Regions from separate parts of the Arthrobacter sp. NPDC080073 genome, predicted to be linked through region 2. Evidence: riboswitches for the same ligand, from Rfam matches in the RefSeq annotation. Region 2 holds a riboswitch; each other region holds the start of a gene.
What was found. Region 2 has a riboswitch for S-adenosylmethionine ahead of AB0O52_RS01120 (homoserine O-acetyltransferase). Riboswitches for the same ligand answer to the same signal wherever they lie in the genome.
Positions count from the first base shown of each region.

Region 1: linked by a shared signal. The riboswitch ahead of AB0O52_RS15305 (DUF1737 domain-containing protein) and the one ahead of AB0O52_RS01120 (homoserine O-acetyltransferase) in region 2 are both predicted to bind S-adenosylmethionine.
Region 3: linked by a shared signal. The riboswitch ahead of AB0O52_RS17005 (hypothetical protein) and the one ahead of AB0O52_RS01120 (homoserine O-acetyltransferase) in region 2 are both predicted to bind S-adenosylmethionine.

Region 1 is NZ_JBFBKR010000013.1:58,530-64,989, reverse strand. It holds gene AB0O52_RS15335 (GMC oxidoreductase) at 1-715, shown strand, start outside; gene AB0O52_RS15330 (PAS domain-containing protein) at 762-1,112, shown strand; gene AB0O52_RS15325 (cupin domain-containing protein) at 1,109-1,636, shown strand; gene AB0O52_RS15320 (ornithine cyclodeaminase) at 1,719-2,750, opposite strand; gene AB0O52_RS15315 (Lrp/AsnC family transcriptional regulator) at 2,908-3,339, opposite strand; gene AB0O52_RS15310 (hypothetical protein) at 3,395-3,754, shown strand; SAM riboswitch class IV at 3,858-3,970, shown strand; gene AB0O52_RS15305 (DUF1737 domain-containing protein) at 3,981-4,238, shown strand; gene AB0O52_RS15300 (rhodanese-like domain-containing protein) at 4,235-4,645, shown strand; gene AB0O52_RS15295 (O-succinylhomoserine sulfhydrylase) at 4,646-5,854, shown strand; gene AB0O52_RS15290 (glutamate--cysteine ligase) at 5,866-6,460, opposite strand, start outside.
Region 2 is NZ_JBFBKR010000001.1:220,942-227,401, forward strand. It holds gene AB0O52_RS01095 (DMT family transporter) at 1-464, opposite strand, end outside; gene AB0O52_RS01100 (RNA-binding S4 domain-containing protein) at 498-728, shown strand; gene AB0O52_RS01105 (phospholipase) at 794-1,462, opposite strand; gene AB0O52_RS01110 (SGNH/GDSL hydrolase family protein) at 1,532-2,374, shown strand; gene AB0O52_RS01115 (hypothetical protein) at 2,442-2,936, shown strand; gene AB0O52_RS01120 (homoserine O-acetyltransferase) at 2,938-4,059, opposite strand; SAM riboswitch class IV at 4,073-4,188, opposite strand; gene AB0O52_RS01125 (bifunctional o-acetylhomoserine/o-acetylserine sulfhydrylase) at 4,349-5,665, opposite strand; gene AB0O52_RS01130 (VOC family protein) at 5,913-6,460, shown strand, end outside.
Region 3 is NZ_JBFBKR010000016.1:52,675-59,134, reverse strand. It holds gene AB0O52_RS17020 (matrixin family metalloprotease) at 1-170, opposite strand, end outside; gene AB0O52_RS17015 (VIT1/CCC1 transporter family protein) at 294-1,454, opposite strand; gene AB0O52_RS17010 (hypothetical protein) at 1,722-1,910, shown strand; gene AB0O52_RS17005 (hypothetical protein) at 1,947-2,267, opposite strand; SAM riboswitch class IV at 2,282-2,401, opposite strand; gene AB0O52_RS17000 (sodium:solute symporter) at 2,485-4,017, opposite strand; gene AB0O52_RS16995 (cupin domain-containing protein) at 4,320-4,895, shown strand; gene AB0O52_RS16990 (ammonium transporter) at 5,185-6,460, shown strand, end outside.

The DNA.
Region 1 (6,460 bases), on a different contig from region 2:
TCGCAAGGATTTTGACTTCAGCGAACAACTCGGCGAGCTCGAGTTGGCGGCCATCTATTTGGCGGGCAAGAGCACGGCCGGCATGCAGTACCACGTGCAGCTTTCGGTCCTCTCGGACCGTTGCCCGGACAAGAACGCCCAGAAGTCCGAACGCTACGCCCCCGACGTCGTCGCCACGGCTTCGCTCGCCCAGCTGCGGTCCTCGGAGGACTACTTGGTGTTCGTCTGTGCCGTCCTCGGCGAACTGGACGAAAGCAACCCGGAGAACCATTTGCGCCTGTCCGGCGGGGCCGACCCGACCTGCAACGTCACCTTGCAGGTGCTGGCCAACGCCACCGACGACGACACGTGGGACACCATGGACGAAGGCACCTTCCAGATGCTGGAGCGGGTACTGTCCCCGGCCGGCGCGGAGCGCGTCGAGTACTGGCACGGAGATCCCGATTCCGGAACCTGGCGTGCCGCGCGTCCGGCCATCCCGGAGCGCCGCGTACCGGGCTTGGTCCACGAAAGCTCGAGCCTGCCTATCGGCGAAGAGGAGGACGCCGTCGTCGGGATCGACTATCGCCTCAACGGCGTGGAGAACGTCTTCGTCACCGGCGGCAGTCTCTGGCCCACGGGTGGTTCCTGGAACCCGACCATGACGATGGTGGCCCTGGCTCAGGACCTCGCCGAAAGACTGGAGGCCGACGGCGGAGCGGCGGCAGCGCCATGACCGTCGCCCCGGCGCTGACCCGGCGCTCCTTCCCACAATTCCGCCCATGAGCGTCGCCGATGTGCTGGACCGGCAGGATGGCGTGTACTGGGTGGTGAAGGACGCGAATTCGGTCTTTCTGTGGGTCAACCAGAACTTCGCGGACCTGGTGGGCATGCGCAAGTCGGAGCTGATCGGACACCAGGACTCGCGCGCGGAACACGTTGCCCACGACAAGGAAGTGATAGCGAGCGGAAAGCCGCTGCTCAACTTCCACGAAACCATCGCCGTCCCCAGCAAGGAGGGCGGCATGGTGAATGTGGACATCGTGACCCAAAAAGGGTTGTTGCGTGCCCTGGGCAGCAAGGAGATCATCGGGATCACAGTCTGCTTCTCATTGAAGGATCCGGTCACATGACTGCCGCCGCAGAGGACTGGATCAAACGGCTGGACATGTCCCCCGCTATCGTGGGCGGCTGGTTCGCACCCGCTCTGGTCAGCAACGAGGACATAGCCGGTTCGGCGCTGCCTCCGCGCTTCGGCGTCGACCATCCGCTCTACAGCTCCAACTGGTACCTGCTTCAGTCCGGGGAGTTTCTCCAGTTGCACGCCCTCAAGCAGGATGAACTGTGGTTCTTCCACGTGGGGACACCCATCAGGCTGCATACCTTCTCCCGGGAGCTTGGATATCAGGACTTTGGCTATTCCGAGGCCGTATTGGGGGCGGATCCGGAGGCAGGCGAAACGTTGCAGGCAGTTGCGCTGAACTCCACCTGGTTCGGTGCCGAGTTGGCCGGTCCGGGGTTCGCCTTGGTCAGCTGCAGCCTCTCACCGGGATACGAGAGATCGGACTCCGCGAAACCGACGGCACGCGACATCGAATCGCTCGTTTTGAGGTTCCCCGGGCATGCCGAGCTGATCCTGCGCCTCGCGGCCGTATAGCGCGGCCGGATGGCCGGATGGCCGGATGGCCGGATAAAAACGTCTGGTGCGCCGGTTCTGGGGCCGGCGCACCAGGCTTCTTTCAGGACCCGATCGGAGAAAGTGCCCGCACCAGACCGAAGAGGTCCTTGGGGTCATCAGGGTTCGCGACCAAGTCGATCTCCTCGAAGAATTCTGAGCCCTCAACGGCATCGCGGAGGTAACGCAAGGCGGAAAAGTCCTCGATCGCAAAGCCAACGGAATCAAATATGGTGATCTGGTCCCTGGAGGTCCGGCCCGGAGCGCGCCCGCCAAGGACCTGCCAGAATTCCGTGACCGGGAAATCGGCGGACATCTGCTGGATCTCGCCTTCAATCCGCGTCTGTGGATCAAATTCCACAAAGACATCGCCGAGGCGCAGGATGGCAGAGTCGAGTTCGGTCTTCCCTGGGCAATCGCCACCGATCGCGTTGATGTGGACACCGGGCGAAACCTGGTCTGCCGTCAGGATAGTGGCGTTGGCTTTGTCCGCTGTGCACGTGGTGATGACGTCGGCGCCCTCCACCGCGTCAGCCGCCGAGCCTGCGATGGTGACGTCGAGGCCCAGCGGAGCCATGTTCCGGACGAATTTCTCCATCGCCGCCGGATCCGTGTCCCAGATCCTGACACTGTTGATACCCAGGGACGCCCGGAAGGCCAGGGCCTGAAACTCCGATTGGGTTCCGGTTCCGATCATCGCCATGACGCAGGCATCGGGGCGCGCGAGTTTCTTCGCGACCATACCGGACGTGGCCGCCGTTCGCAGCGCTGTCAGCACTGTCATTTCTGCGAGGAACGTCGGATAGCCGTTGTGGACGTCGGACAGGACGCCGAAAGCCGTCACGGTCTGGAAGCCACGCGCTGGATTCGAAGGGTGTCCATTTACATACTTGAAGCCGTATGTTTCCTGGTCGCTGGTGGGCATCAGCTCGATGACCCCGAATGGGGTGTGACTTGCCACCCGCGGAGTCTTGTCAAAAGACTCCCACCGCCGGAAGTCGTCTTCCAAGTACTGGATCATCCCCGAGATGATGGTCTCCGGACCCCGCCCGGCCGTCCAGCGAACCATATTGCGGACATCGACAAAGCGCGTCATGTGCGCTCCTTTCCCTCATAAGCACTGTTGCTACGAGGCTACGGAGCGGCGATATGCATCCACAATTGCCAAAGTATGTACTTTTCATTGAAAATCTGTACAAAACGACGAAAGGGTTTGTACATAATGATCATTCGGCGCGCGTCCTATGCGGGCACTACCGCAGAACGGAGCTGAGCAACAGGCTCGTCTCGCTATTGACGATCCCCTCGATGCCGCGGATCCTCCCGAGTACCTGGTCAAAATCGCTGAGGCTTTCCGTGCGTAGCTCGGCCACGAGGTCCCATCCGCCGTTGGTGGTGTGCAACGCCCAGATCTCCGGGAATCCCCGAAGCTGGCGAATGACCTTGTCGGCCGATCGTCCCTCCACGGCAATGAGCGCGATAGCTCTAATAGCAAGTGGATCGACCTCATCGCGCACCCTCGCCGTGAAACCAACGATGGTTCCGGTGGAGACAAGACGCTCGAGCCGGCTATTCACGGTTGCCCTGGCGACGCCCAGCTTGCGCGCGAGGCTCGCCACGGACGCCCTGCCGTCCTCCCGGAGGGCGGAGAGGAGCTGACGGTCAAGGTCGGTAAGTGCTGCCATAAAGATAAACGTATCGCCCATTCCCCAAGCGGGCCTGAGTCCGTAGGGTATCGACATGAGCATCTACATCAGCCCCGACTCTGCTGCGTGGTCGCTGACGGCCATGGCGACTGGTGCGTCAGCGGGATCAATCGATGATGCGAACGGTATGTCCAACCTGGTGAAGGAAATCTACGAGACAGAAGGTTTCGAAGCCCTGTCAGGAGTGGTTTTTGCCTTGGCTCATCACAACAGTCTCTCGCTGCATGCGCTCGCCACGGCCACCGGGATATCCGTACACGAGTTGCTGGAAATCCGGAAGCATCAAGGGTCGACTTTTCATCACTCCCCCACAGGAGCAGCGTCGCGGTTTGACGCCATTCCTCCCCGGATACAGGCGAGCCTGGAACCGCTGCCCGATGATACCGAGGCCTAGAGCTACCGGTTCCCAGCCTTGGCAAGCCTGACTGCCGCCCGGTTACGGAACATGACGACGGCCGGTGATGCAGGCCGCCGTCGCGGATGTTATTTTCTTCTTGAGTAATGAGCACCAGCGCAAAGCCCTGACTTGCTGGTCGGCAACCCTCTCTCCGGCGGGGTGCCTCAGGTGACTACTCGGCGTATCGACACTTTCGAACTGCAAGCGTGACTGAGGAGCACCAATGCCTGAACCCACCGAAGAAAAACTCTCCTACCGTCTCATCACGGGCCCTGACACCAAGGAATTCTGCGAGCGGATCTCTACCGCCCTCGCGGAGGGATACGTGCTGCACGGGAGCCCGGCCGCGACGTTCAACGGCAGTGACGTGATTGTGGCGCAGGCCATCGTCCTCCCCGCGGCGATCGCCAGCGCGGACGCAGCTGTTGCCAATGCCGTGGATCAGCTTGACGAAGAGTTCGACGGCGAGGGCCACGCATGAGCTACGCAGGCGACCTCAGCCCGCACGACGCCTGGGCCAAACTGGAGCAGGGCGCCATCCTGGTGGACGTCCGTACCGAAGCCGAGTGGGCACACATTGGCATCCCGGACACCAAAGCCACCGAAAACGATCCCCTGTTCATCCAGTGGAACCTTGCCGGCGGGATCCCCAACACGCGTTTCATCGAACAGCTGACGCAGCAGGCTCCGGAAGCAGATGGCACCGAGCTGGTCTTCCTCTGCCGCTCCGGCCAGCGTTCCATCGCTGCCGCCATCGCCGCAACGCAGGCTGGCTACACCTCGTACAACGTCCTTGAGGGCTTTGAGGGCGAGCCGGACCGCTACGGTGAGCGAACCGTGAACGGCTGGAAAAACCGTGGACTTCCGACGAACCTGGGGAACATCTAAGTGACTTTCAATCCTGACGCCGCCGGCTGGAGCCCTGACACCCAGGCCGTCCGCGGCGGTCTTGACCGCACCAACTTCCAGGAAACGTCCGAGGCCGTCTTCCTGAACTCAGGGTTCGTCTACGAATCCGCCGCAGCCGCGGAGCGCGCGTTCACAGGCGAGGACGAACGCTTTGTCTACTCCCGTTACGGCAACCCCTCCGTGGCCACCTTCCAGGAGCGGCTCCGCCTGCTCGAAGGCACCGAGGCGTGCTTCGCGACGGCGTCGGGCATGTCCGCTGTCTTCACCGCCCTCGGTGCGTTGCTGGCTGCCGGCGACCGCGTGGTTGCCGCCCGCTCGCTCTTCGGTTCCTGTTTCGTGATCCTCAACGAGATCCTGCCGCGCTGGGGCGTCGAGACCGTCTTCGTCGACGGGCCGGACCTGGACCAATGGCGTGCCGCGTTGTCCGAGCCCACAACGGCAGTGTTCTTCGAGTCGCCGTCGAACCCCATGCAGGAAATCGTGGACATCGCCGCGGTGAGCGAGCTCGCGCACGCGGCCGGTGCCACCGTCGTCGTCGACAACGTCTTTGCCACTCCCCTGCTGCAGCGCTGCGGCGATCTCGGCGCAGACGTGATCGTCTACTCAGGCACCAAGCACATCGACGGCCAAGGCCGGGTCCTGGGCGGAGCGATCCTGGGCACCAAGGAGTTCATCGACGGTCCCGTCAAGCAGCTCATGCGGCACACCGGGCCCTCGCTTTCCGCGTTCAACGCCTGGGTCCTGACCAAGGGCCTGGAGACCATGGCACTGCGCGTCAATCACTCCTCGGCGTCTGCGTTGCGGATCGCCGAATGGCTTGAAGAACAGCCGGCCATCAGTTGGGTCAAGTACCCGCTGCTGACCTCGCACCCGCAGTACGAGCTCGCCGCGAAGCAAATGAAGGCCGGCGGAACCGTGCTCACCTTCGAGTTGCTCCCCTCTGCGGGGCGATCGGCGAAAGAGGCGGCCTTCGCACTGCTTGACGGGCTCGCCGTCATCGACATCTCGAACAATCTGGGCGACTCCAAGTCCCTCATCACCCACCCTGCCACCACGACGCACCGCGCCATGGGCCCGGAAGGCCGGGCGGCGATCGGCCTGAGCGACGGTGTCGTGCGGCTTTCGGTGGGGCTGGAGGATGTGGACGACCTCATCGGGGACCTGGAGCGGGCCCTCAAGCAGGTCTAGCAGGCACCTGGTTAACCCGGCGCTTCGCGCCAGTCCTGGCGCACCCACGTAAGGACGGGCTGCGGTTTGGTGTCGCTCTCGTCCTTCTCGGAGCGCATCGTGATCTGAACGGCGTGCTCGACGACGGCGGCCAGCCCGGCGGCGTCGGGCGTGCCCCCGTTGCTCTCGCTCCAGCGCTCGGCAACACCACGCTGTTCGATGGCGCCGTTGCCGCGGCCCAGGATGGCCGCCACGCCGGCTTGGACCAAGTCGAATTCGCCCTGTTCGGCGAGCACAGGTTCCAGATACTCCACCAACGACCAGACGACGTCCGCGGCGGGCTCCGGGCGGAAGGTTCCAAAGTCCAACAGCTCGGTGCGGAGTCCGAAGTTGCTTGCCTGCCAGGACGCCATCCGCAAAAGCGCCGTGGGCACGGCGGCCGGCTCTATTCCGGCGTGGTACTCACGAACGGACGTCTCAACCAGGGCCCTGACGAGCACCGCGATGAGGGCCGCATCCTCGGCCCTCAGGCAGACATCGGCCACCCGAACCTCCACGGTCGGCACGTGCCGGGACAGCCTGGCGTCAAAGTAAACCATCCCCTCGTCCAGCAACACTCCCGTTTCG
Region 2 (6,460 bases):
CAGACGACGGCGGCGATCGTCAGGACGCTGCCGAGGATGCGGACCCCGGTGATCGAGCGTTTGCCGCCGGGCCCGATGCCGAGCCGGTCCACGAGTAGTCCGCTCAGGGTCTGGCCAGTCACCGCAGCAACCGTGAACAAGGCCACGCCAAGCAAGCCGACTGTGAACGATTGGGCGAACACGAACAGTGCACCGATGCCGCCGGCCAGGACGTAGAACCGTGGAAAGCTCCGCTCCTTGAGGGCAGGGACGATCCTTCGCAAGGCGGCGCGGCCCTTCGGCAGCATCAGTCCGATCGCTGCGATCAGGACCAGTCCGGTGGTGAAGCTGACGACGGCGGCCGCGATGCCGTCGTCGAGCGTTGCTCCCAGGGCGCCGTTGATGCGGCCCTGAAGGGGAATCACGAGTCCGGTTGCTACGGCAAGGAGCAGCCCGGTGAGCAAGGGACGGGATGACTGCGGCATTTTCACCACCTTACTTCAGGCATCATTGCTTGTATGAGCAACCCGGAAATCGAAGAAGTCCCCATCCGCGACGACATGATCCGCCTCGGCCAGCTCCTGAAGCTCGCCAACCTGGTGGAGGACGGCGTGGAAGCCACGGAACTCATCAAGAACGGCCTGGTCAAAGTGAACGGCGAGATCGACGATCGACGCGGCCGCCAACTCCACGTAGGCGACGCCGTGACCGTCAACGGACAGACGGTGCGGATCACCAAGGATTCCTAGCAACGCGGGGTCACTTACGGCCCGTTACATGCCTCTGAATGGGCCGTAAGTGACCCCGCGTTGCTTCAGACGGAGGCGAGGACCTTGTGCTCCAGGAATTCTGCAACGTGGCCGATTTCCTGCTGGTTGATGCCGTGCCACATGCCCGTGTAGAGCACCTTGGTAAGGTCCGTGTGCTTTCGTACCCACTCCATGGTGTATTCGATCTTGTCCGGCGTGATCACGGGATCCTGCTGGTCCCGTCCCCAGAAGAGCGGCACTGAACCATCCAGTTCGGCGTCATGGAAAGCGGGGTCGGCATCGACGTCAACGGCGAAGCCTGAAAGCCCGACGACGGCGGCAAAGTCCGCCGGGCGCTGCCGGAGCAGCGAGGTGGCCATGGCCATGCCCATGGAAAATCCGAGGAGGGTCACCGAACTGTGGTTGGCCTTGATCGTGTCCAACCAGGAAAACACGTACTCCGCTGCGTCCTTGACGGCGTCGAGGGAGTAGTCGATGGACGCCGTGAGAGGGAACCACGTGAAGCCCGGGCCGGTGGCGATCGGCGCCCGGAGCGAAGCGACGACGAAGTCCTGGGGCAACAGCCCGGCAAGGCTGAAGAGGTCTTGCTCGTTGGACCCGTAACCGTGCAACAGGAGCAGCAACGGTTTACCAGCCCGTTCTTCCTCTTCGTGGGACCACAAAACGACCGGATCCGGAAAAGCAGGGGCAGGGAAGGCGGAGGCTTGACTCATGGGACTATTCTTGCAGTTACCGATGAGTAACAAGCTACGGGCGCGTAGCGATGCAGCAAGAGGCAGGATATGAACGTGAGTGACACTGATTCCACGGTGGGGCCGAAGCCGGCCGAGCGGAATCATCCGTGGACCCGCTACGTGGCATTGGGTGATTCCTTTACCGAAGGCATCGGCGACCCCGAGCCCAACAACCCCGGGGGACATCGCGGCTGGGCGGACCGCGTTGCGGAGGAACTGAGCCGGGGACACCGGGATTTCGCCTACGCCAACCTCGCCATCCGCGGGCGACTGCTACAACAGATCATCGACGAACAACTTGGCCCGTGCATGGACCTCAAGCCGGACCTCGTGAGCATTTCCGCAGGCGGCAACGACCTCATCCGTCCAGGCGGCGATCCCGACGCCTTGGCCGAGAAACTCGATGCCGCCGTGCAGATCCTGAGTTCCGAAGGCGCCACGGTGGTTCTCTTCAATGGTCCGGACACCGTGTCATCCGTACTCGGCCGGATCCGCGGCAAGGTGGCCATCTACAACGAAAACCTCCGCACCGTCGCCGCGCGCCACGATGCCGTGATCGCTGACATGTGGTCCCTGCGGCAACTTTCGGACTCCCAGATGTGGGACGAAGACCGCCTGCACTTCTCGCCGCTCGGCCACCACACCATCGCAGCGATGGTCCTCGATTCACTCAATGTGCCGCACAACCTCGAACCGCTGTTCCCCAAGCCGCTCCCCCAGCGCAGTTGGCGCGAAGCCCGCTCGGGCGATCTCGTTTGGGCGCGGGAGTATTTTGTCCCGTGGGTCATCCGCCGGATCCGGCACCGGTCCTCCGGCGACGGAATCCTTCCGAAACGCCCGACGCCGGGACCCGTCTTCGGTCCTGCCGACACCATCCAGCCGCGGAGCTGACCGGGAACCACGAGGTGGGTCACAGGGAGCGGGACTAAGCTGGTGAAAGACCTAGGAGGCCCCCACCGTGAACAATTTGATCTTCTGGATCATCGTCTGCTCTTGGCTGATTCCCATGGGGATCCGCATGTACAACCGATCGCGCCAGCGCAGGCTCCGGAACGGGGACTACGGGAACAACAGCTACGGGAGGTACCCCGAAGCCCCTCCGGGCCAGTTCCCCGGACAGCAATATCCCGACGGCCCCCTCCCCGGGCAGCAATACCCTCCACAGCACCACCCCGTCGGATACCCGGAGCGACCCCCGGTAATCATCCCGGCTGAGCCGCAACCTCCGGTGGCGAGGCCCGTTCCGCAGGGCGCTCCGCCGTCGACTGCTCCCCAACCGGACGCGGCGCCCCAACCGGACGCGGCGCCCCAACCGGAAGCGGCGCACCAGCCGAACGGTGCTCCCCTCGGCTACCGGGCGCGGAAACTGGCGGAACTGGACCAGGAGTACAGTGACGGGAAAATCGCCATGGAGGACTACATGAAGCTCCGCCAGGAGATCATGAACGGCTGATTCAGCCGAAGAAAGCTTCGCGCAGCTGGGGACCGAGCTGGCCGATCTCGGTGAGGAAACCGTCGTGCCCGATCGGCGCCTCGATCACGTGAACGGGAACTTCTCCGGGCAAGGCCTTGGCCAACTCGTGGGATTGTTCCGGGAAATAGAGGCGGTCCGAGTCCACCGAGGCAACGAAGAACTTCGCCGTTGCCACGGACAGCGCCTCCTCCAATGAGCCCCGGCCGCGGGTGATGTCGTGGCTCATGAGGGCCTCGGTGATGGCGATGTAGCTGTTGGCGTCGAAGCGCTGGACGAGCTTGCTTCCCTGGTGGTCGAGGTAGCTCTCCACCTGGTAGCGGCCCCGGTCCCCCAACGCGGCAGCCTGAAGGGGCGCCTCGCCGCCTTGGGCGTTCCGGCCGAAGCGGAAGTCCAGTTCATCCGCCGAACGATAGGTGATGTGGGCAATCCGACGGGCAAGGGCCAACCCCGCCTCGGGCGCGGCCTGGCCATAGTAGTCGCCGCCGTTGAAGTCGGCGTCCTGCCGGATGGCAAGCGTCTGGGCCTGCGCGAACGCGATCTGCTCGGCAGTGCTGTACGCCCCGATCGAAATCACGGCGCATCGCTGGACGCGGTCCGGATAGCTGACGGCCCATTCCAGTGCCCGGGCACCGCCCAAGGACCCGCCGACGACGGTATGCCAGCTGCGGATCCCCAGGGCGTCGGCCAACCGGGCTTCGGCTACGGTGCTGTCCCGCAGGGTCACGAGCGGGAAGCGGGAGCCCCACGGCCTGCCGTCAGGAGCGTTCGACGACGGGCCGGTGCTGCCGTAGCAGCCTCCCACGATGTTGATGGAGACTACGAAGTAGCGGTCCGTGTCGATGGTGGCACCGGGGCCAACGAGTTGTTCCCACCAGCCTTCTTCCCCGCTCTCGCCGCGGGCCACATGGGTGCTGCCGGTCAGTGCGTGCTCCACCAGGACGGCGTTGGACGCGTCTGCGTTGAGCCGCCCCCATGTCTCATAGGCAAGGACTACGTCCGGCAGGAAACCTCCGGCTTCGAGCTCGAGTCCGCCCACGGAAACATACTTGAGGGTTCCGTCCTGGGTACCGGAAAGGGGTATGGCTGTTGCAGCAATTGTCATTCGTTGACACCTCACATCGCGCTTGCCCGCCGCCAATACAGCGAAGGGCCAGGTCTTCACCCGGGGCACCCCGCCGCGAAAGGAGGGTTGCCGGCCAGCAAGCCGGGGCTGTCGCTGGCACTCATGACCTACGGGAAGAGTCTAGGAAAACCGGACCCCTCCTGACGAAGATTATGACATCTTTGTGACACTTGGCCGCGTTTTGTTCACGAAGAAAGGGATGCGGAAGCCAGCCGGCGAAGATTCATGCTGCGTCGCCCGCCGGCCTCCTGCGCCATCCGGAGCGGTACTAGGCGCCCTTGGCCGCCCGGAATCCAGCCTCGAGGTCCGCGAGGATATCGTCGATGTGCTCTATTCCGACGGACAGCCGCACCAAGCCCGGGGTCACCCCAGCAAGGGCCTGCTGATCGGTCGTCAGCTGGCTGTGCGTCGTGGACGCCGGGTGGATGACCAAGGAACGGACGTCGCCGATGTTTGCTACGTGCGAATGCAGTTCCAGGGCGTCCACGAAGCGCTTTCCGGCGTCGATCCCGCCGCGGATGGTGAAGGAGACCACCGCGCCGGTGCCGCGGGGACCGTACTTGCGCCCGCGTTCGAACCACGGGCTCGAAGGCAGCCCCGCGTACGCGACCGATTCGACGTCGTCGCGCCCTTCGAGCCATTGCGCCACTTTGGTGGCGTTGTCCACGTGGCGTTCCACCCGCAGGCTGAGGGTTTCGATTCCTTGGGAGATCAGGAAAGCGTTGAACGGGGAAACTGCCGAGCCGAGGTCGCGCAGGAGCTGGACCCGGGCCTTGAGGATGTAGGAGAGGTTCGCGCCGAGGGCACCGTCCTTGCCGAGGTCGCGGGCGTAGACCAGGCCGTTGTAGCTGGGGTCCGGGGTATTGAAGTTGGGGAACCGCCCAGGGTCCTTGCCGAAATCGAAGTTGCCGGAGTCCACGATGACGCCGGCTATGGCAGATCCGTGCCCGCCCAGGTATTTGGTGGCCGAATGCACCACGATGTCCGCGCCCCACTCGATGGGCCGGATGAGGTAGGGCGTGGCGAGGGTGTTGTCCACGACGAGCGGGACCCCTGCCTCGTGCGCAACGCGGGAGACGCCCTCGATGTCCAAAACATCCTGGCGGGGGTTGGAGACGACTTCGGCGAAGAAGAGCTTGGTATTTGGCTGCACGGCGTCGCGCCAGTGGTCGAGGTTGTCCGGATCCTCGACGAAGGTGACCGAGATGCCGAATTTCTTCAGCGTGTGGGCCAGCAGGTTGTAGGTGCCGCCGTAGAGGCTCGGGCTGGCGACAACGTGGTCGCCCGCCTCGGCGACGTTGAGGATGGCGAACGTTTCCGCAGCCTGGCCGGAGCTCAGCAGGAGCGCCGCCAAGCCACCCTCCAGGCTCGCTATGCGCTGTTCCACCGCATCCTGCGTGGGGTTGCCAATCCGGGTGTAGATGGGCGCCAGCTCGGCGAGCGCAAAGCGGTTGGCAGCGCTTTCCGCGCTAGGAAAGACGAACGAGGTGGTCTGGTAGATGGGCAGTGCCCGGGCGCCGGTGGCGGCGTCCGGCTCCTGGCCGGCGTGGATCTGGCGCGTTTCGAATGACCATCCTTGGGACATGCTGACTCCTGGTTGTCTGGGCTCTCTGCCGTGTTTCAGCCTGCGGAGCTGCGGTATTCAGCCTGCCGGCGTTCGGTTGCCGCCAGTCTAGGGACGGTGTTGCGGGCTCCGGAAGCTTTGTGACGAACGCAGTAGTTTTCGGTCTTGGCGCGTCCTGAAGTGACTTTGGGCTGCCTTTTCGATACGTCCCACCTTAGTTAGGCTTGACTTAGCTGAGAGCTCCATCACAAAGTGCCAAGATGAAGCCATGCGCATGGATCACGTCTCTTACGCTTGTGAACGAGATGGCCTCTTGGCCACCACCGAGCGGATTTCCGCAGCATTGGGAGTGGACGCAGTCCGGGGCGGAGTGCACCCGCGCTTCGGCACCCGGAACATGATCATCCCCCTTGCTGACCACAAATACCTGGAAGTTGTCGAGGTCCTTGACCACCCGGCATCCGACAAGGCACCTTTCGGACAAGCCGTCCGTGCACGCTCCGCCGCAGGAGGTGGGTGGATGGGCTGGTGCGTCGCTGTTGACGACCTGAGCCCGTTCGAACAGCGGCTCGGACGCGCCGCCGTCCCCGGCAACCGAAAGTTTCCAGACGGCCGCGAACTCGTCTGGTCGCAGATCGGCATCCTGGGACTCATCGCCGATCCCCAGGTTCCCTATTTGCTCCGCTGGGAGGGCGACCCCGCACTTCACCCTTCCCTCGTCTACCCAAGCGATGTCAAGATGTCCAGCCTCACGATTGCCGGCTCCGCGGAGCGCGTCACCGAGTGGCTTGGGGAACCCGTGGAGAAGCCGCTTGA
Region 3 (6,460 bases), on a different contig from region 2:
GCACGGGCCGCCTTTCGTTGACCTTGACCGGAAGCCGCGTCCTGCCCGGGGCTGCTTGCCGTGGCGTGGGCGGAAGGAGCCAGGTTCGGAAGCAAACCGGTGATGCCGGGGTCGCCCCGGAGGAATCCACTGACAAATACGGCTACGGCAGCGACAGCCGCCACCACCATCAGGTTTCGGAACAGGGCAAGAACGGTACCGACGCGCTTGGGCGGCGGGCCGCCGTCGTACCCGTAGTTTGAATGCAAGTCTTCCCCCAAGTCCCTCACCGGCGCCCCGTTGCGCCGGCGCTACTAACCGATGACAGCGCCGAAGACGAGTCCGAGTCCATACGTGGCCGCAGCCGCACCGAGACCGATCGCGAGTTGCCGGAGGCCGCGGGTCAGCGGCGAGGTTCCGGACAGCAAGCCGACGACGGCGCCCGTCGACAGAAGCGCGATGCCCACCAGCGTACCGGCCACGGCAAGCGCCGCGAAGCCCGTCATGCCGAAGATGAACGGCAGGATGGGCACGATGGCGCCCGAAGCGAAGAAGCAGAAGCTCGAGATCGCGGCGCCCCAGGCGGAGCCCACGGCCTCGTGCTCGTTGACGGTTTCTTCCACTTCGGGGTGGAGCGAAAGGCTGGGATCGCAATCGCAGGCGTAGAGGCCTATGCGCTCCGCGGCCCGGTGTTCGGCGGCTTCGCGGGACATACCCCGGGCCAGATACACGAGGACGAGCTCATTGTGCTCGATGTCCAGGGCCGGTGCCGCGGTCAGCGTTGCCTGGGTGGGGCGCGTGGCCTTGAGGAGCTCGAGCTGGGAGCGGACCGAGACATACTCGCCGGCACCCATGGAGAGCGCGCCCGCGAGCAGGCCGGCGATGCCGCTGAACAGGACCACGGTGGCGGGAACGCCGGTGGCGGCCATGCCCATCACGAGGGAAAGGTTGCTGACTAGGCCATCGTTGGCGCCGAATACAGCTGCGCGGAAGGTCCCGGACAACCTGTTGCGGCCGCGCGTCGCCAGGCCGCGGACCACTTCTTCGTGGATCTGTTCGTCGGCCGCCATGGCGCGGGTCGCTGCCGGATCCTTCGCGTAAGGCGAGCGGCCTTCAGCCCGTTGGGCGAGGGCGAGGACGAACACTGATCCGAAGTTCCGGGCCAGGAAGCCGAGCATTCGGCTTCGGACAGAGGCCGCCTTCGGCATACCGGCATGTTCGCCGAGGAGTCTGAGCCAATGTGCCTCATGGCGACCCTCGGCCTCGGCCAGGGCCAAAAGGATTTCGCGTTCCTCGCCGTCGCGGCGCTGCGCCAGTTGGCGGTACACGGCGGCCTCGGCCCGCTCGTCCGCCAAATACTGACGCCAGCGCTTGATGTCCGACGACGGGGGAGTCTTGGTGGCTGCTGCGTCCGGCGATGGACTCCTTGAGTCCGAAGGATTGTCTGAATGCGAGGGTTTTGCGTGCGGTTGCACCGGGACTCCTGGGTTGCTGGGGCGGGCTTCATCGCCTCATTGCAGCTCCACCTTATCGCCAATTTCCGCGGTTTTTCGGCCGGTAATCCTCACTGGACGTTTTAGGCGCGCCTCAAAAACGGGAGGCTCCAGGGAAGCCTTGACCGCAACAGGGGGCAGTGCTGGGATGGATGGACAGGGTCCGCGAATTGGCGGGGTAGCGTGATGACCGGCTGCCTCCTATGCCTGTGCGATGGGCTCAGCGGCACGTCGAACGGAGGTTGCACCATGGACAGCACCGAGACCCACACCCGCCATCCCGAACGTTCCACGGTCGAGGCTGATCCCGCCTATGACTACAGCGAGGATCTGGCGGTGGACGAGGACTGGGAAGACCAGACCGAGGTTCTTGACGATGACGAACGGGTGGTTCCGCTCGATGCCGACGAACACCGTGAGGCCGAAGAGATCGAATAGCCCGCCTCGCTGAACCGAGGTGCTAAGCCCTCGCAGCTAGAACGCGCTCAGGATGAAGTGCCTCTGCACGCCTGCCCGGTGCCCGGTTGCGGCCACCGTCAGGGTGAGTTTGCGTGTCGCGGGGAACCAGCGGGCGGGCTGGACGGCTTTTGAGAGCGCTTCGGTGATGAGCCGAGGCTCATGATGCCAATAGCGTTCGAGGTTTCCGTCCACCACGAACGTGATGGAGCCTTGGGACAGGTCGACGCCGGGAATCACCCGGACGAACTCGTCCACCGGGCGGGCGCGGGGCAGCGATAGGGTGCCGGCCCCGGTGGTGCGGCCGGTTGTGGCGTTGGCGCCGTTTTCGAAAGGCATGGCCTTCTCCTGGGGAGTTGCTCTTGCCCGTTCGGTTGTCTCTGGTCCGAGCCGGGCCGCTTCTTCATCCGAACCACCCGTGAACATGGGGTTGGCGTGTGGCAAGTCGGAGCTTGGCGCCACATCTCTTGAAGCTGTTCCTACTGTACATGCAGGTGAGGCGCCGCACCCTCGAGGAGAAGGTGCGGCGCCGCCGTCGTACTTTACTTGGTGAAGCCTAGTGGCTGGCCACCGGGTGGACTTCCAAGGGGAGTTCCTCGGTGACCGCTCCGGCAACGCGACGGTCCCAGGCTGCCCGGACCCCGGGCTCCGTGGGCGGCGTCAAGAGGGAAACCACGATGTAGATGACCAGCGAAGCGCCGAGGCCCCAGTAGATGGGATCGTTGGCGTAGACGCCGTCTTCGCTGGGAATGATGCCGGTGGCGTAGGCGATCAGCAGGGCCAAAGTCAGGACCGAGCCCACTGCCATGGACCACGCTGCGGCGATGCCCGTGCCACGCTTCCAGACCAGGCCGCCCAGGATGGCAACCAGGAGGCCGCCCACCAGGATGTCGTAGGCGATGGTCAGGGCCACCACGACGTCTTGCGCCGCCATCGAGATCAGCACGGCCACGATGCCCAGGCCAAGGACCCAGTAGCGGTTGGCCTTGACGTCGTGCTCGGGGTTCTCAGTGTCGTTGGTGTTGATCGTTTTGCCGAACCAGCTCGCCACGAACGGCACCACGTCGGCGCGGGCAACGGTGGCTGCGGCGATGAGGGCCCCGGAAGCGGTGGACATCATGGCCGCGACTGCTGCGGCCATGACGAGGCCGCCGATCCCGATCGGCAGGATGTGGGTGGCAACCTCGGCGTAGACAACGTCCTTGCCGAGGGCCTTGACGTCGATGTTGGGCAGGGCCACACGGGCGGCGAGGCCGATCAAAGCGCCGGCCACGCCGTACAGGACGCAGTAGATGCCGGCAGTGGCGCCGCCCCAACGGGCCACCTTGGGGGTCTTGGCGGTGAAGACGCGCTGCCAGATGTCCTGGCCGATCAGCAGGCCCAAGGTGTAGACCACGAAGTACGTGATGATGGTCTGCGCTCCGATGCCGTCCAGCTGGAAGAAGCTGGCGTCAACACGGGCACGGATGCCGTCGAGGCCGCCGGCGGCGTTGAGGACGAACGGGAGCATGAGGAAGAAGATGCCTACCGTCTTGATGATGAACTGCACCTGGTCGGCGAGGGTGATGGACCACATGCCGCCGATGGTGGAGTAGACCAGGACGATGGCGCCGCCGACGGCGATGGCGAGCCAGCGCTCCCAGCCGAAAAGGACAACGAAGATGGTGGCGTAGGCGCCCGTGGACGTGGCACACAGCATGAGGGTGTAGGCGAGCATGACGATGCCGGAGGTCTGCGTGGCGCGCTGGCCGTAACGCAGGCTCAGCATCTGGGAGACGGTGTAGATCTTCAGCCTTTGGATGGTGCCGGCGAAAAGCAGGCTCAGGAGGAGGACGCCCGAACCGATCGCGACCACGAGCCACATGCCGGAGATGCCGAACTTGTAGCCGAGGCCGACGCCGCCAACCGTCGATGCGCCGCCGAGGACGACGGCGGCCATGGTGCCGGTGTAGAGCATCGGACCGAGGCGGCGCCCGGCCACCAGGAAGTCGCTGTTGTTCTTGGTGCGCGACTTGCCCCACCAGCCGAAGGCCAGCATGGCGAGCAAATACACCACCACGATCGCAATATTGATGAACGAAGAGTCCACGGTTGGCTCCTGAAGGTGACGCGCAGAGTTCTTGGGGATTCCGACGCCGGTCCGCTGGGGTTCGTTGCGGATCGCGGAAGGTCTCTGCGCTGGTGATTGGGGAGAGTAGTCTGTGATGTGTGCCTCACAAACAACTCTTGTTGCCTATGAGGATACGTAGTGATGCGAGTAACAGTCAAGGCGCGGCCTTGCACACTGGACTCATCGGCGCTCCTTCGACTAGCGAAAGGTCCTGCCACGCGGACGATCCGGCTACTATTGCTGCAATGACAGGGCCGCATGGCGGCCTGAAAGGTTCGTGAATGAAGGCTCTCCCCGTTGAACCGAGCAACGTCCCCGTTGCCATCGGTTCCAGAATCCGTGCCGCCCGCCAGTCGCAGCGGCTCACCATCGAGCAGGTTGCCGACGCCACCGGCCTGACCAAAGGGTTCCTGAGCCGCGTGGAGCGCGACCTGACATCGCCGTCGGTCGCTTCCCTTGTGACGCTTTGCCAAGTTCTTTCGGTGTCCATCGGGGACCTTTTTGCCGCGCCGGAGACGCATCTGACCCGGCGTGACGATGGCCCGCGGATTTCGCTCGGCGGCCAGGGAATCGTTGAGAGGCTCCTGACCGCCCGATCGGAGCGGCGGCTGCAGATCCTGCAAGCCTCCATCGAGCCCCGCGGCAGGGGGGAAGCCGAGCTTTACGCCGTCGATTGCGACGTCGACGTCCTGCACGTCGTCAAGGGCCGCATCAAATTGATCCTCACCAACGAGGAGTATGAGCTCGAAGAGGGAGATACGCTGTCCTTCCCGGGACGCGAACCCCACACTTGGGTCAACCCGACGGACGAGCCCGTTGAGGTTCTCTGGATCCTGGTGCCGGCAGCCAGCCGCTGACGCTGGCACTCCGCACACCCGGCGTACAAACGTCGACAAACGTCGACAAACGTTGACATGCGACGTAACACGCCCGAAACATGACTGACTTCTTGATTTAACCCTGGGGCCTGCGGTGTTACGTCCATGAAATGAACCGTGCCGAATGCTGAAACAGGGCGACTGTACCTTCGAGTCAAGGCAACTCGTCAAGGTCGGTATCCCGTGGGATACCAGGACCTGTTCGTTTTAAAAATGGTCTCGCCGTGCGGGCGCCATGGAGCGCCGTAAATGCAGGAAGGCTCCCGAAATGAACCCAGTAATCTTCAGCGTAGGGCTCGATGTGAACCCGCAGACCCTCGATCCCGGCGCAACGGCCTGGATGCTTGCAGCTTCCGCCCTCGTCCTTCTTATGACGCCAGGTTTGGCGTTCTTCTACGGCGGCCTTGTCAGGATGAAGTCCGTCCTCAACATCATGATGATGAGCTTTGGCGCCATTGGCGTAGTTGCGGTGGTCTGGGCCCTGTGGGGCTACGGACTCGCGTTCGGCCCGGATACCCTCGGCGGCTTCATCGGAGATCCCTTCGCCAACTTCGGACTCAGCGGGTTAGCCAGCGTCATCGGTGGTAAAGCCCCGGGGTTGCCGGACATGGTCTTCATAGGATTCCAAGCCACTTTCGCCATCATCACGGTCGCACTGATCAGCGGCGCAGTGGCCGAACGTGTCAGGTTTGGCCCATGGCTGCTGTTTGCCGGCCTCTGGGTCACCATCGTCTACGCGCCCATTGCCCACTGGGTCTGGGGTGGCGGCCTCTTCGGATCCACCGGGATCATCGGCAGCAAGATCTCAGCCCTCGACTTTGCCGGTGGCACCGTCGTCCACATGAACGCGGGCATGGCCGGGCTGATGCTCGCCGTAGTGCTCGGCAAACGGCTCGGATTCATGAAAGACCCCAACATCCGGCCGCACAACCTCCCCTTCGTAATGCTCGGGGCGGGCCTGTTGTGGTTCGGATGGTTCGGCTTCAACGCTGGTTCGGAACTGGCCGCTGATGGAATCGCGGCACTCGCCTGGACAAACACCCTCCTGGCCACAAGCGCAGCGCTCCTCGGCTGGCTGCTTGTCGAAAGGCTCCGCGACGGCCACGCGACGTCCCTCGGTGCCGCATCCGGTGCCGTCGCGGGCTTGGTGGCAGTCACCCCGGCGTGTGGATTCGTGGATCCCATTGGCGCGATCGTCATCGGCGTCATCGCGGGTGCCGTCTGCGCACTGGCCATCGGGCTGAAGTTCAAGATCGGCTTGGACGACTCTTTGGACGTTGTTGCCGTCCACTTTGTCGGCGGCCTCTGGGGAACCCTGTCCCTCGGATTCTTCGCGGTACCCTCGGCAAAGACTGAAGGCGGCCTTTTCTACGGCGGCGGCCTGAGCCAATTCTGGCCCCAAATATTGACGGCCCTGGTGGTCACCGTGTGGACGGCGATCATGACCACGCTCATCGGGCTGGCCATTCACAAGACAGTGGGCATGCGCGTCAAGGAGCACGAAGAACTGGCGGGCATCGACATCACTGAGCACGCGGAAACCG